Linked DNA regions of Thiocapsa bogorovii. The protein of the gene in region 2 interacts with the protein of the main gene of each other region in a pairwise test. Links are inferred from orthologs where the notes say so. Each region holds a gene or a part of one and is shown on either strand. Other genes may lie near its edges.

Region 1 (6,929 bases), 1.5 Mb from region 2 along the record:
GAAGACCGCACTGGCCTAAGCCGTTTCCTTTCTCGCCCGAGTTCTACGGCGATACAAGAGGGAAAGGCCCCGGTCTTTCCCTTTTTCGTTTCACGACCTCGCGGCGGATCAGACACCCAGCCGGAAGACCCGACTATGGCTGAACACACCGGACTCGGCCTCGCGGCGCTGCAAGCTGCTGCACTTGAGGCGATCGCGGCGGCCGCCGATCTTGCCAGTCTCGACCAAGTGCGCGTGCGCTATCTCGGCAAGAGCGGTGAGTTGACCGCGCTGCTCAAACAGCTCGGGACGCTCCCGGCCGAAGAGCGCCCTGCTGCAGGTCAGGAGATCAACCAGGCCAAGGCTGCGGTCCACGTTGCCATCGACCAGCGCAAGGTCGTCTTGGAAGAGGCCTCACTCGCGGCGCGACTCGCCGCCGAGCGGATCGACGTGAGTCTGCCCGGGCGAGGGCGCCGGCCCGGTGGGCTGCACCCCGTGACCCGTGCGATGCGGCGCATCGAGCGTCTGTTCGCCAACGCGGGGTTCGCCGTTGCAGAGGGGCCGGAGGTCGAGGACACCTATCACAACTTCGAGGCGCTCAACATCCCGGAGCATCATCCCGCCAGGGCGATGCACGACACCTTCTATTTCGATGCCGAGCTTCTGCTGCGCACCCACACCTCCCCGGTTCAGATCCGGGTCATGGAGGAGCAGGCGCCGCCGCTCAAGATCATCGCGCCCGGTCGCGTTTATCGCTGCGATTCCGACCTGACTCATACGCCCATGTTCCACCAGGTCGAGGGTCTGCTGGTCGACGAGCAGGTGAGCTTCGCCGATCTGAAGGGCGTGCTCTACGATTTCTTGCGGAATTTCTTCGAGCGCGACCTGGAGCTGCGTTTCAGGCCGTCTTATTTTCCCTTTACAGAGCCTTCGGCCGAGGTCGACATCCAGTGTGTCATCTGCGGCGGCAGCGGGTGTCGGGTCTGTAAGCAGACCGGATGGCTTGAGGTGCTCGGTTGCGGCATGGTCTATCCCGAGGTCTTTCGGCACGTCGGTATCGACCCCGATCGCTATCTGGGATACGCCTTCGGCATGGGGGTAGAGCGCCTGGCGATGCTGCGTTACGGAATCGACGACATTCGCTTGAATTTCGAGAACGATCTGAGATACCTGCGCCAATTCTCATGATCTCGGCTTAAAAAGAGCCGGCAAGCACTCGGGAATGGTCCTTGTCCGGCGGTAATCCTATCGATCCTCATCCCTTGTGGCGGGATGACACCAGAGTACAGGGCAGCAGCAGATGCGATTCAGCGAGGCGTGGTTGAGGGAGTGGGTGAACCCTCCGGTCGACACCCGACAATTGGCCGACCAGCTCAGCATGGCCGGCCTCGAGGTCGATGCGGTCGAACCCGCGGCTCCGGCCTTCAGCGGTGTGCGGATCGGCTGGGTGCAGTCCGTCGCACCCCATCCAGACGCCGAGAAGCTGCGGATCTGCCGGGTCGATCTCGGCGAGGATGCGTTTCTCCAGATTATCTGCGGGGCGGCCAACGTCGCCGAAGGCATGAAGGTCCCGGTCGCGACCGTCGGAGCCGTGCTGCCCGGCGACTTCAAGATCAAGAAGGCTAAGTTGCGGGGTGTCGAGTCCTACGGCATGATCTGCTCGGCCAAGGAGCTCGGTCTTGCCGAGACCTCCGAGGGCATCCTGGCCCTGCCGGCAGATGCGCCTGTGGGCGAAGACATCCGCGACTGGATGGCACTCGACGATCACTGTATCGAGGTCGATCTGACCCCGGATCGCGGCGACTGTCTCGGCATTGCCGGGCTTGCGCGCGAGGTCGCCGTGATCAACCGTGCGCCGCTCGCCACACCCGCGATCCAGCCGGTCGCGCCTCTGCATGACCGGTCTCTACCGGTCCACCTCCAGGCCCCGGCTGCCTGCCCGCGCTACGTTTGCCGAGTCATCCGCAACATCGATCCGAGCGCGACCACGCCCTGGTGGATGCAGGAGCGCCTGCGTCGCGGCGGGATCCGGGCCATCAGCCCGGTGGTCGACGTGACCAACTATGTCCTGCTCGAGCTGGGCCAGCCGATGCACGGCTTCGATCTCGCCAAGCTGGACGGCGAGATTTGCGTGCGCATGGCGGTGGAGGGCGAGCGTCTCGCCCTGCTCAACGGCGAGGAAGCAACACTGCGCGCGGACACCCTGGTGATCGCCGATGCCGGACGTGCCGTCGCATTGGCCGGGATTATGGGCGGGTCCGGGACCGCGGTCGGTTCCGAAACCCGCGACGTGCTGCTCGAAAGCGCCTTCTTCGCGCCGCTTGCCCTCAGCGGCAAGGCGCGGTCTTACGGCCTGCATACGGATTCGTCGCATCGGTTCGAGCGCGGGGTCGATCCCCAACTCCAAGTCCGCGCGATCGAGCGTGCGACCCGTCTGTTGATCGCGATCGTCGGAGGTGAGCCGGGCCCCGTGATCGAGGCGGTATCGCAGACCGAGCTACCCGAGCCTCGGATGCTGACGCTCCGTCGGTCGCGTGTCGCTCAGGTGCTCGGACTCGCGCTTCCCGACGACACCATCCTCGATATTCTGACGCGTCTGGATCTGAACACGGAGGCGACCGCCGAAGGGTGGCTGGTCACGCCGCCGAGTGCCCGCTTCGACCTGGTTCAAGAGGTCGACCTGATCGCCGATATCGGACGCATCTACGGTTACGATCGAATCCCGGTGAGTCACGCGAGCTCGGCATCCGTGACGGGTGCGACCCCGGAGACGGATTTCGATCTGGATCGCGCCCGTCTCGCGCTGGTCGATCGCGGTTTCCACGAGGTCATCACCTACAGCTTCGTGAGTCCCGAGATTCAAGCGTTGGTCGACCCCAAGCAGGAGGTTCTGCGTCTTGCGAATCCGCTGAGCGCCGAGCTCTCCACCATGCGGACCAGCCTCTGGCCCGGCTTGATCCAGACCGCGCGCTACAATCAGGCGCGGCAACAGGAGCGGGTGCGCATCTTCGAGTCCGGTCTACGCTTTCGAGTCGGCGCGGACGATCTGACCCAGACGCAGGGTCTCGCGGGTCTCATCACCGGGAGCCCGGATCCGGAACAGTGGGGTTTGCCGAGCCGCGCGGCGGACTTCTTCGATCTGAAGGCCGATGTCGAGGCCCTGCTGTCACTGACCGGCGCACCGGGGCGCTTCAACTTCGTTCCCGGCACGCATCCGGCGCTGCACCCCGGTCAGACCGCGAGGGTGGTCTGTGACGGGCGAGGCATCGGTCTGCTCGGAATGCTTCATCCGAGTCTGGCCGCACAGCTCGACATCATGGGCGATGCCTATCTGTTCGAGCTGGACGTCGCGCCCCTGAGCGTCGGCGCACTGCCTAAGCACGCGTCCATCTCGCGCTTCCCGAGTATTCGCCGAGACATTGCGATCATCGTCGACGCGGCAGTGACTTACGGGCAGATCGCGGACTGTATTCGCGACACGGAGACCGAACTTCTACGCGATTTGGTCCTGTTCGACCTCTACACCGGCAAAAACATTGAATCGGGCAGAAAAAGTCTCGCTCTTGGATTGATTTTACAGGCTTCTTCTCAGACACTTACAGATGGAGTCATTGAAGACACGGTGGGGCGGATCCTAGCCCGCCTCGCTTCGGAATTTGGCGCAAGATTGAGGGACTGACCCAATGGCATTGACCAAGGCCGATATGGCCGAGCACCTGTTCGATGAGCTTGGCCTGAACAAGCGTGAGGCCAAAGACATCGTCGAGATGTTCTTCGAGGAGATTCGCGCGGCGTTGGAGCGTGGCGAGCAGGTCAAGCTCTCCGGGTTCGGCAACTTCGATCTGCGCGAAAAGAAGGAACGTCCCGGCCGCAACCCCAAGACGGGAGAAGAGATTCCGATCACGGCGCGGCGCGTGGTGACCTTTCGCCCGGGGCAGAAGCTAAAACAGCGAGTGGAGGCCTATGCTGGAACCGACCGATAAGGGCGAGGACAACGGCCCCGGCGATCTTCCGCCGATTCCGGGAAAGCGATACTTCACCATCGGCGAAGTGAGCGAGCTCTGTGGGGTCAAGCCTCACGTGCTGCGGTATTGGGAGCAGGAATTCCCTCAGCTCAAACCGGTCAAGCGACGGGGCAACCGTCGCTACTATCAGCGTCACGACGTGCTGATGGTGCGACAGATCCGCAACCTGCTCTACGAGCAGGGCTTCACGATCGGAGGCGCCCGTCTGCAGCTCAGCGGGGAGGGCGCCAAACAGGACCTAAGCCAGACCCACCAGATCCTACGCCAGATGCGTGTAGAGCTTGAAGACGTCCTTCAGTTGCTGCGACGTTGACAGCAGAGGGACCACAACCTAATATGGCTCGTCTTAACGGGGCGTAGCGCAGCCTGGTAGCGCACCTGAATGGGGTTCAGGTGGTCGGAGGTTCAAATCCTCTCGCCCCGACCAAGGAAAATAACGGCTTAGGTCATTGATGACCTGGGCCGTTTTCGTTTGGGTCACCGTAAAGTTACCAGCCTTGGCGTGCTTGCCGCGAGGCTGGCCTCGGATTACCCTAAAAAGAGCAGTTAGCGCCCGTCGCGGAGCGTTTTCGGCCCGCGGGCGAGTACACATACCGGCGGTTCGGCGGCTACGCCGGGGCCGGTAACACCGCCGGCGGCTGCAATTGGCGGCCGTTGAGGTACTTCACCAGCGCACGCGAGAGCAGCCGGTACCAGCGTTGCAGGGGACTCAACTGCTCCGCAGTTCGGCGCAGGGTGTTGAAGAAGGCCGCGATCTCGCGGCAGGTCGCCTCCACCCACCCGGCTTCGGCATGGGGATGGCTGATGGTCAGGCGCGTCTGCCCGCCGTGACGGGTCAGTCGTGCCGGTGCGCTGAGCAGCAGCGGGCGGCTGGTGATCGCCTCGGTGTGCCGTGTCGGGTCGGCCAGGCGCACGAACAGGCTCCACCAGTTGTAGGTCAAGGCGGTGATGCGCGCCATGAAGCGGCAGCGCTTGATGTCGCGGGTGGTGAAGCCGCCCCAGCCCCAATGGTTCTTGAGCTCGTCGAAGGGATTCTCCGCGTCGGCGCGATCGCGATAGAGTTGCGCCACGCTCAGGATCTCATGGGGCAGCGAGGTCACCAGCACGGCGTACTCGTAGAGGATCGTCCGGTCGGTGAACTCGGCGAAGCTCAGGCGCAGCTGCTCGGGATCACCCTGCTCGACGACGGCCAGGTCGGCCTTGATGCGCCGGCGCAGCACGACGGCGCGCCGGGCACGGCTCCAGCCCGACAGACGCAGGGTCGTCTCGGCCCCCTGCCAGCCTTGACCGGCATCGCGCCACTCGGCGTCGCGCATCAGGCGCTCGACGGTGTGTTTGACCTTGGAGGTCATGCGCAGCTTGAACAGATACGGGATCCCCTCCTGCTCGGCCCGTGCCATGTTGGCTTGGGTGCCCCAATCGCGGTCGCCGCGAATGCACAGCGGCCAGTGCGCCCGCGGCAGGCGCGCGAGCAACTCCCACAGCCCCGGCGCGCTGTACTTGGACGCGGTTTGGTTGCCGTCCAGCACCTCCACGTCCAGGATCAGACGCAGACCGGCGATGAAATAGGTGTGGTAGGTGTGCGAGGGCCGACCCGGCTTGTGCGGGTTGTAGCCCTTGAGCGCACCCTCTTGATGCCCGTAGAGCGGCTTGACCGTCACGTCGGCATCGAGAATCCAGGGCACGCCCAGCACCGGCGCCACGCAGGCGTCCAGGTGGTTCTGCAACCAGGCCACCCCGTCGGCTTCATCGAGCTTGCCGAGGTTGCGGCGCACCGAGTCCTCGCTGACCACCGCCTCCATGCCCAGCAGGGCGGCGTTGATGGTGTCGCCGCGCAGGGCACTGATGTGGGCATAGCGCTGATGCCCGGACAGCACCGCCAGGATGGCGGTACCCAGAACGTCGCGCGTGCTCGGGGCGTTCGGGCTGGTCAGCTTCAGCGGGCAGCTCTCGACCCAGGCATCGAAGCGCCCGCCCAGGCGCAAAAACTCGGTGAAGAACGGCAGCTGCCCCAGCGGGGTGACCGCCGCCTGCGCATCCCACTCGACGTGGACGCGCCCGCCAAACGTGTCCACCGCAACCGGGCCGGCATGCGGTACCAATGCGGTGGTTTCGGGTTCACCCTGCGGGTGAGGGATCGGGTTGCTCATGGGGACCTCCTTGCGCGGATATTTCAGCGGCTTGGATCACTCGAGGCAAGGTTTAACTGCTCTTTTTAGGATTACGGTTTCGGGAGACCGCGCACGAGGAGTGGTCACCCTGAGAGTGGTCTCGCCTGCGAACCCTCGCTACAGCGTTTTCTCCCGAGCAGCAAGGAAACGGTTCATGGCCATGAAGAGGTCCGAGCTTCATTCCTCCCTCTGGTCCAGTTGCGACGAGCTGCGCCGGGGTATGGATGCCAGCCAGTACACGGGCTACGTCCTGGTGCTGCCTTTCATTAAGTACGTCAGCGAAAAGTACCTCGGCCAGCCTCACGACGCCCCGATCGTCATCCCCCCGGGCGCGAGCTTCCGTGAAATGGTCGCGCTCAAGGGCAAGCCCGACATCGGCGATCAGATCAACAAGCCGATCATTGCCCCGTTGGCCAATGCCAACCGGCTCTCCGCCATGCCGGACTTCAACGACCCCTTCAAGCTCGGCTCGGGCAAGCAGATGGTCGAGCGGCTCAGCAAACTGATCGCTCTAGAGGATCTCTTCGAGCGCTTCAGCCACTTCGGCGTGCCGCCGGCCAAAGCCGGGCCATTATTCCTACCTGCTGCATATCGTCCGCTTGCTCAAGAATACCGTTACTGGAGGATGTTGGGCGTGCGCTGAAAAAGGTGATGGGAGAAAAGTCGCGAGCCGTCTCGCTCTTCCTCGTTGAGGCCGAAACAATTCCTTGGACTAAATGGGGTAGTGCAGTACCCTCCAGTGCGTTTGCAGTGA
Region 2 (6,744 bases):
TGCCGGATCTAGGATTATGATCTAACCAACCCTGCGCGGCGCGAAGCTGTGTCGAGAGTTCCGATCGTCCAAGCTCCCATTCCGGGACCACGGAGTCATGATGTCGGCGTTTTCCAACCTGTTGATCCCGGCCGTACTCTTCTTCGCACTCGGTTTCATCGCACGCCTGATCAAATCCGATCTGCGCTTTCCGCCCGATCTGGCGAAGATCCTCTCCATTTACCTTCTGGTCTCGATCGGCCTGCACGGCGGCGTGGAATTGGCGAGGGCGGATCTCGGCGAGGCCCTGGCGGCGGTGGTCTGGGCGCTGCTGCTCGGACTCCTGCTGCCGATCATCGGCTTCGGGCTGTTGCTCGCGACGCGTCGAGTCGGTCCGCTCGATGCCGCCGCGATCGCCGCGCATTACGGCTCGGTCAGCGCCGGCACCTTCCTCACCGCAATCGCCTTCCTCGGCAGCCAAGGGATCGACTACGAGCGCTATCCACTGATCATGCTCGCGATCATGGAGTCTCCGGCCATCGTCGTCGGTCTTTTGCTGGCGAGTTGGAGTCGCGGGCGCGCCGCCAAGACCGACCCGAACCGCAGCGCCGCGCCCGCCGAGCGGGGTGAAGGCCATCTTGCCGAAATCCTGCGCGATGCCTTCACGAACGGCAGCGTGGTGCTCCTGATCGGGTCGATGCTGATCGGTGCCATCGCGAACCCGAAGGCGATGGAGTCGCTGCACCCCTTCACCACCGATATCTTCATGGGAATGCTCTGCCTCTTCCTGCTGGAGATGGGGCTCGAGGCGGGGCGGCGCTTCGCCGACTTCCGGCGCGTCGGATGGGCTCTCGTGGCCTTCGGGCTGGTCATGCCGCTGATCGGCGGTGTCATCGGCGTGCTGGTCGGACACCTGATGCTCGGTTTCGGTGTCGGCGGCACAACGCTGGTCGGGGTACTGGGCGCAAGCGCGTCCTACATCGCCGTCCCGCCCGCGATGCGCCTGGCGATACCCGAGGCCAATCCGTCGTTCTATCTGACCTTGTCGCTCGGCGTGACCTTCCCGTTCAACGTCGTCTTCGGCATCCCGATCTATCACCAACTGGCTCTGCTGTTGGCCGGCGGGGCCTGATCGACGCACGCGGCACGGCAACCCTCGTGTCCCGTCGGACTGTCACATCGCAAGTCGCAGGAGTCTATCCAGATGCACCGCCTTGTCCCTGAAAAACTCGTCACCGTCATCACCACCGACGTGCTCGAACACCGCCTCGTCGCCGCGGTGAGTCGCCGCGGTGCAAGCGGCTATACGCTGCTGCGCGCACGCGGCGCGGGTTCCGACGGTTTACAGTCGGGTAACCTGGAGGTCGACACGAACCTCCTTCTGAAGGTCATTCTGCCTCCCGATCGCATGTCCGACCTGCTTGATGACCTGGACGCACTGATCGGCCAGGGCTATCACCTCACCGTGTTCGTGTCCGATGTCGCGGTGCTCAACCACGAGAAGTTCGAGCGGCCGCTGGAACCTTGAGACAGCCGAGTGAATCGGCTGCGTGAGGCATCTGTTCAGCCGCTCAAGCGGCTGAACAGCAAGCAAAGCGGACATGCTTGATACGCCGCATCCTAAGGCAGGCTGCTGCCCGCGTCGGCCCCTTCCTTGGGAACCGGAAGGAGATCGGCGCGACTCACCCCGAGGAAGATCACGGCCGCCGTGGCCACGAAGATAGTCGAATAGGTACCGACGACGACGCCGATGATGAGCGCCAGCGAGAAACCATTGAGCGCCTCGCCGCCGAAGATATAGAGCGCGATGAGCACGAGCAGAGTGGTCCCCGAGGTCACCACGGTCCGCGACAAGGTTTGGTTGATCGAGACATTTGTGATGTCGATGACCGTTCCCTTGCGTATCCGGCGGAAATTCTCGCGGATGCGGTCGAAGATGACGATGGTGTCGTTCAGTGAGTAGCCAATGACCGCGAGTACGGCGGCGAGGACGGTCAGATCGAAGGGGATCTGAAAGAGTGCAAACATCCCGACAGTGAAGATGACGTCGTGCACAATGGCAACGACCGCACCCACCGCGAAGCGCCACTCGAAGCGCAAGGCGACATAAACCAGGATACCGATCAGCGCGAAGAGGACCGCGAGTCCGCCCTGCTCACGAAGCTCCTCGCCGACCTGAGGCCCGACGAATTCGACTCGACGCAGCTCGACCTGCCCTCCGACCGCTTCGCTCAATGCCTGGAACACGCTATCGCTCAGCTCGGCACTCGCCTCCTCGCCTGCCTCCGGGGCCAGACGAATCAAGACGTCGCTGCGCGTGCCGAAGTGCTGGACGGTTGCACCCGTGAAGCCCTTCGCCTCGAGTGCCGCTCGGACATCGCTGAGCTCGGCCGGATTTTGGTAGCCCACCTCAAGGACGGTGCCACCGGTGAAGTCCAATCCGAGATTGAAGCCACGGATCACCATGGCCAATATACACAGCAGCAGCACGACCCCGGATAAGATCACCGCGGGGCGGCGAATACCCATGAAATCGATATTCAGCTCATTGATGACACTCAGGTCTCTCATCGAATCGCCCTTGGTTTAGGGCGCTCTGGACATCGAGCGCCCTGAATTGAGATCGTCATTGGTTCAATCGCGTTCGGCGCGGCGTGCACCGGTTCAGCGTGCGAACGGCTAGAAATTCATCCCCGAGCTTCGGAGAGAAACGCGATTGAAGTCTTTATCCCGTTTTCACTTGAACCGCGCGACACCGAAACTTCGGGCGGCCTCGACGGCGCACCAGGCGCCGGGGTATCGAGCACCACCCGAGAGCGCGGTTCAAATCGCCAACTTCTTCACGCGCCGGCCGCCGTAGATCAGATTGATAATGGCGCGAGACCCGAAGATTGCCGTGAACATCGAGGTCAGAATCCCGATGAAGAGCGTGACGGCAAACCCCTTGATCGGTCCGGTGCCGAAGCTAAAGAGCACGACGGCCGCAATGAGTGTCGTGACGTTCGCATCGACGATGGTCGAAAGCGCCTTGTCGAATCCGGCGTGGATGCTCGCCTGGGGCGTGCTGCCGTTGCGGATCTCCTCGCGTATTCGCTCGTAAATCAGAACGTTTGCATCGACCGCCATACCGACGGTCAGCACGATGCCGGCGATCCCGGGCAAGGTCAGCGTGGCCTGGAGCATCGAGAGGATCGCGACGATCATCACGAGATTCACCACCAGGACGACGTTCGCTACCAGCCCGAAGACGCGGTAGTAGAGCGCCATGAAGACCAATACCAGCCCGAGACCGATCATGACCGACAGGAAGCCCTGGTCGATGTTGTCCTGTCCGAGGCTGGGACCGATGGTGCGCTCCTCGACGATCTGGATCGGGGCCGCCAAGGCGCCCGAGCGCAGCAACAGCGCTAGATTGTGCGCCTCGTTGCTGCTGTCCAATCCGGTGGTCTGAAAACGGCGCCCGAAGGGCTCGCGAATGGTCGCAACGCTGATGACCTCCTCGACCTTGCGAGTTCGCTTGACCGCCTCCCCGTCGACAACCTCGGTGGTGGTCACGTTCTCGATAAAGACCACGGCCATCGGCTTGCCGACGTTCTCGGTCGTGACATCCCGCATGCGCCGGGCGCCCTGCCCGTCCAGGTTGACGAAGACCGCGGGGCTCCCGCTCTGGCTGTCGAAGCCGGCGGAGGCATCGGTGATCTGATCGCCGGTCACGATAACCCGACGATTGAGCAGGATCGGCGTGCCGTCGCGCTCGCGATAGAGCCGGCTGCCGACCGGAACACGGCCATCGAGGGCATCGGCGACGCTGTGCTCGGTATCGACGAGGCGATATTCGAGCGTCGCGGTCGCACCCAGCAGCTCTTTCAATCGCCCGGGGTCCTGCGCGCCCGGCAATTGGACCACGATGCGGCGATCGCCCTGCCGGGCAATGCTGGGCTCTGCGACACCGAGCGCATTCACGCGGTTGCGCAGGGTCGTGATGTTCTGCTGCAGGGCGAAAGAGCGGACCTCCTCTTGCTGGGCCGGGGGCAAGCTCGCAGCGATGACGAAATCGCCGCCTTCGTCGAGTGGTTGGATATCGAGATCCCGGAACTCGTTGTTCAGCGCCCGCTGAGCATCGTCACGCATCGCCGCATCGTTGAATTTGATCAGGATGCGAGAGCCCTCGCGCGCAACGGTCAAGTAGCGGATCTTGCGGTCGCGCAGCTCGGTGCGGATGTCGCCGACATAGCGCTCGAGCGCTTGGTCGAGGGCCGCTTCCATGTCCACGTCGATCACGACATGGATGCCGCCGCGCAGATCGAGACCCATCGACATGGGGTTGAGGCCGAGAAACCGCACCCAGCCGGGCAGGTCTGCCGACAAGGTCAACGCGGTGCGGTAACGCTCCGAGAGGGTCCGCTCGATCGCATCCTGCCCCGCCAGCTGAGCGCCCGAGGAGGCGAAACGCACCAGCAGCTTGCCGCCTTCGCGCATCTCGATGTCCTTCACGGGGACATCGGCGGTTTCGAGTGCGGCACGCACCTCGGCGAGACTCGCCTCGGTCACCTCGGAGCCGCGCGCGGCGGTGATCTCGATCGACGGGTCCTGAGAAAAGAGGTTCGGAACCGCAAGGAGCAAGGCGCCGAGGATGATGCCCAGGATCAGGAGATTCTTCCACAAGGGGTATTGGTTCATTGCAATTCCAGTCGCAACAGCGGGCGCGATCGGGGATGGGCCGGACACCGGCCGGCGCCAAGGAGGGCGCCCGCGCCCTGAGCCGGAGGAATCCGGTCAAGACGCCGCGGCGCCCGAGGCACCGCGGCCGAGGTGCGGGCGAAGGGTTTACAGGTCTTTCAGGGTTCCTTTCGGCATCACGGACTCGACCGAGCTGCGCCGGATCTTCACCGCAACACCGTCGGCAATGTCGAGCAGCGCAAAGTTGTCCCCGATCTCGGCGATCCGCCCGGCGATCCCGCCGATGGTGACGACCTCGTCACCCTTCGCCAAGGACTCCACCATCTTGCGATGCTCCTTCTGGCGCTTGGACTGCGGACGGATAAGGAGAAAGTAGAAGACGACCGCAAACAACACCAGCGGGAGCAGTGCCAGAAAGGGGTCACCCGCACCGGCGGCGGCCTCGCCTTGAGCGACGGCATCGGAGATCAGGAAGCTCATCTATTCAGTGCCTATGGTCTGGGGATCGCTCGGTTGCGATCCGGCGGTTTAGGACGAGGACGGGACCGCAAAGGCCACACAACCTCCGGAAAACTCGGCGTCGGATTATGGCATAGCGCGGAGCAAGTTGCAGCGTCGGGGAAGACGCGTCGATTGCGTCGGGCATGGTTTCGAGATCGGCCCGACGTCGCCGCGCACCTTGGCCTCGGAAGGACGCGTCTTGGATCATGCCGGGATCATGCCGGATCGGGTGTTGCGCGCAATGCCTCGAACTCGCGGACGAAGTCGGTGTAGCGGCCTGCGGCGATGGCCTCGCGCAGACCGCGCATCAGGGTCTGGTAGTAGTGAAGATTATGGATCGTCTGCAGCCGAGCCCCAAGGATCTCTTTGCACTTGTCCAAGTGGTGCAGGTAGGCGCGGCTGTAATGGCGGCAGCAGTAGCAATCGCAGAGCGGATCCAACGGACCCTCGTCGGTGCGATTCGCGGCATTGCGGATCCGGACCTTGCCTTGGTGCGTAAAGAGGTCGCCGTTGCGAGCGTTGCGGGTGGGCAGAACACAGTCGAACATGTCGATGCCGCGACCGACGGCGGCGACGATGTCCTCCGGCGTGCCCACACCCATCAAATAGCGTGGGCGATCCTGCGGCAGCTTGTCGCTGAGAAAATCGAGGATGCGCAGCCGCTCCGCCTCCGTTTCGCCGACCGACAAGCCGCCCACGGCATAGCCGTCGAAGCCGATGGTCATGAGCCCGTCCAAGGATTCGCCGCGCGGTCCCTCGTGCATGCCGCCCTGAACGATGCCGAAGAGGGCCGAGGGATTGTCGCCATGAGCCTCGCGCGAGCGTGCCGCCCAGCGCAGCGAGAGCGCCATCGAGGCGCGCGCGTGCGCCTCGTCGGCAGGATAAGGCGTGCACTCGTCGAAGATCATGACAATGTCGGAGCCGAGCGCGCGCTGCACCTGCATCGAGATCTCGGGGCTCAGAAAGACCGGACTGCCGTCGACCGGCGAGCGGAAACGCACGCCCTCCTCCGTGATCTTGCGCAGTGCGCCCAAGCTGAAGACCTGGAATCCGCCCGAGTCCGTGAGGATGGGCCGCTCCCAGTGCATGAAGCCGTGCAGATCCCCACAGCGTCGAATGATCTCGGTGCCGGGACGCAGCATCAGATGGAAGGTGTTGCCGAGCACGATCTCGGCGCCGAGATCGGTCAGCTCCTCCGGAGTCATGGCCTTGACGGTCCCATAGGTCCCGACAGGCATGAAGGCGGGGGTCTCGACCGTCCCGCGCGCAAAGCGCAAACGGCCGCGCCGGGCCAGTCCATCGTTGGCCAGGAGATCGAAATCCATGCGTGCTTACCTCGGGTCGGGCCGCGGCTCGGCGTCGAGCCAATCCAGGAGTTGATGGAGCGTGGTCACGGTTAGCGTCGGCGGCGCCAGATCGTCCGGCCAGGTCCGCCCATAGCGATTGACCCAAACCGCAGTGATCCCGACCGCGCGCGCCCCTTCGACATCCATCAGGGGGTCGTCGCCGATGTGCAGGCACTCGCTCGGCGCACAGCCGGCATGCTCGAGCGCGCGCATGAAGAGCGCCGGATGGGGCTTGGAG

The links.
Region 1: the proteins of secD (region 2) and pheT interact in binary tests that used the Escherichia coli proteins (3 or more experiments, as listed by UniProt). The link is inferred for Thiocapsa bogorovii from one-to-one orthologs.

Annotation. Positions count from the first base shown.
Region 1 is NZ_CP089309.1:5,059,159-5,066,087, forward strand. What follows is about bases 906-3,968. They hold pheT (phenylalanine--tRNA ligase subunit beta), read left to right. Parts: upstream 906-1,279; coding sequence 1,280-3,658; downstream 3,659-3,968. Other genes in these bases: pheS (phenylalanine--tRNA ligase subunit alpha), read left to right, coding at 906-1,167; ihfA (integration host factor subunit alpha), read left to right, coding at 3,663-3,962; LT988_RS22575 (MerR family transcriptional regulator), read left to right, coding at 3,943-3,968. Outside these bases: rplT (50S ribosomal protein L20), read left to right, coding at 1-19; more of pheS, read left to right, coding at 136-905; more of LT988_RS22575, read left to right, coding at 3,969-4,317; LT988_RS22585 (transposase), read right to left, coding at 4,613-6,154.
Region 2 is NZ_CP089309.1:3,560,260-3,567,003, reverse strand. The notes cover bases 2,232-5,109. They hold secD (protein translocase subunit SecD), read right to left. Parts: upstream 4,660-5,109; coding sequence 2,803-4,659; downstream 2,232-2,802. Other genes in these bases: yajC (preprotein translocase subunit YajC), read right to left, coding at 4,807-5,109; secF (protein translocase subunit SecF), read right to left, coding at 2,232-2,550. Also shown: LT988_RS15975 (sodium-dependent bicarbonate transport family permease), read left to right, coding at 98-1,111; LT988_RS15970 (P-II family nitrogen regulator), read left to right, coding at 1,184-1,507; more of secF, read right to left, coding at 1,600-2,231; more of yajC, read right to left, coding at 5,110-5,139; tRNA guanosine(34) transglycosylase Tgt, read right to left, coding at 5,376-6,485; LT988_RS15945 (HAD family hydrolase), read right to left, coding at 6,492-6,744. UniProt on the Escherichia coli protein: Part of the Sec protein translocase complex. Interacts with the SecYEG preprotein conducting channel. SecDF uses the proton motive force (PMF) to complete protein translocation after the ATP-dependent function of SecA.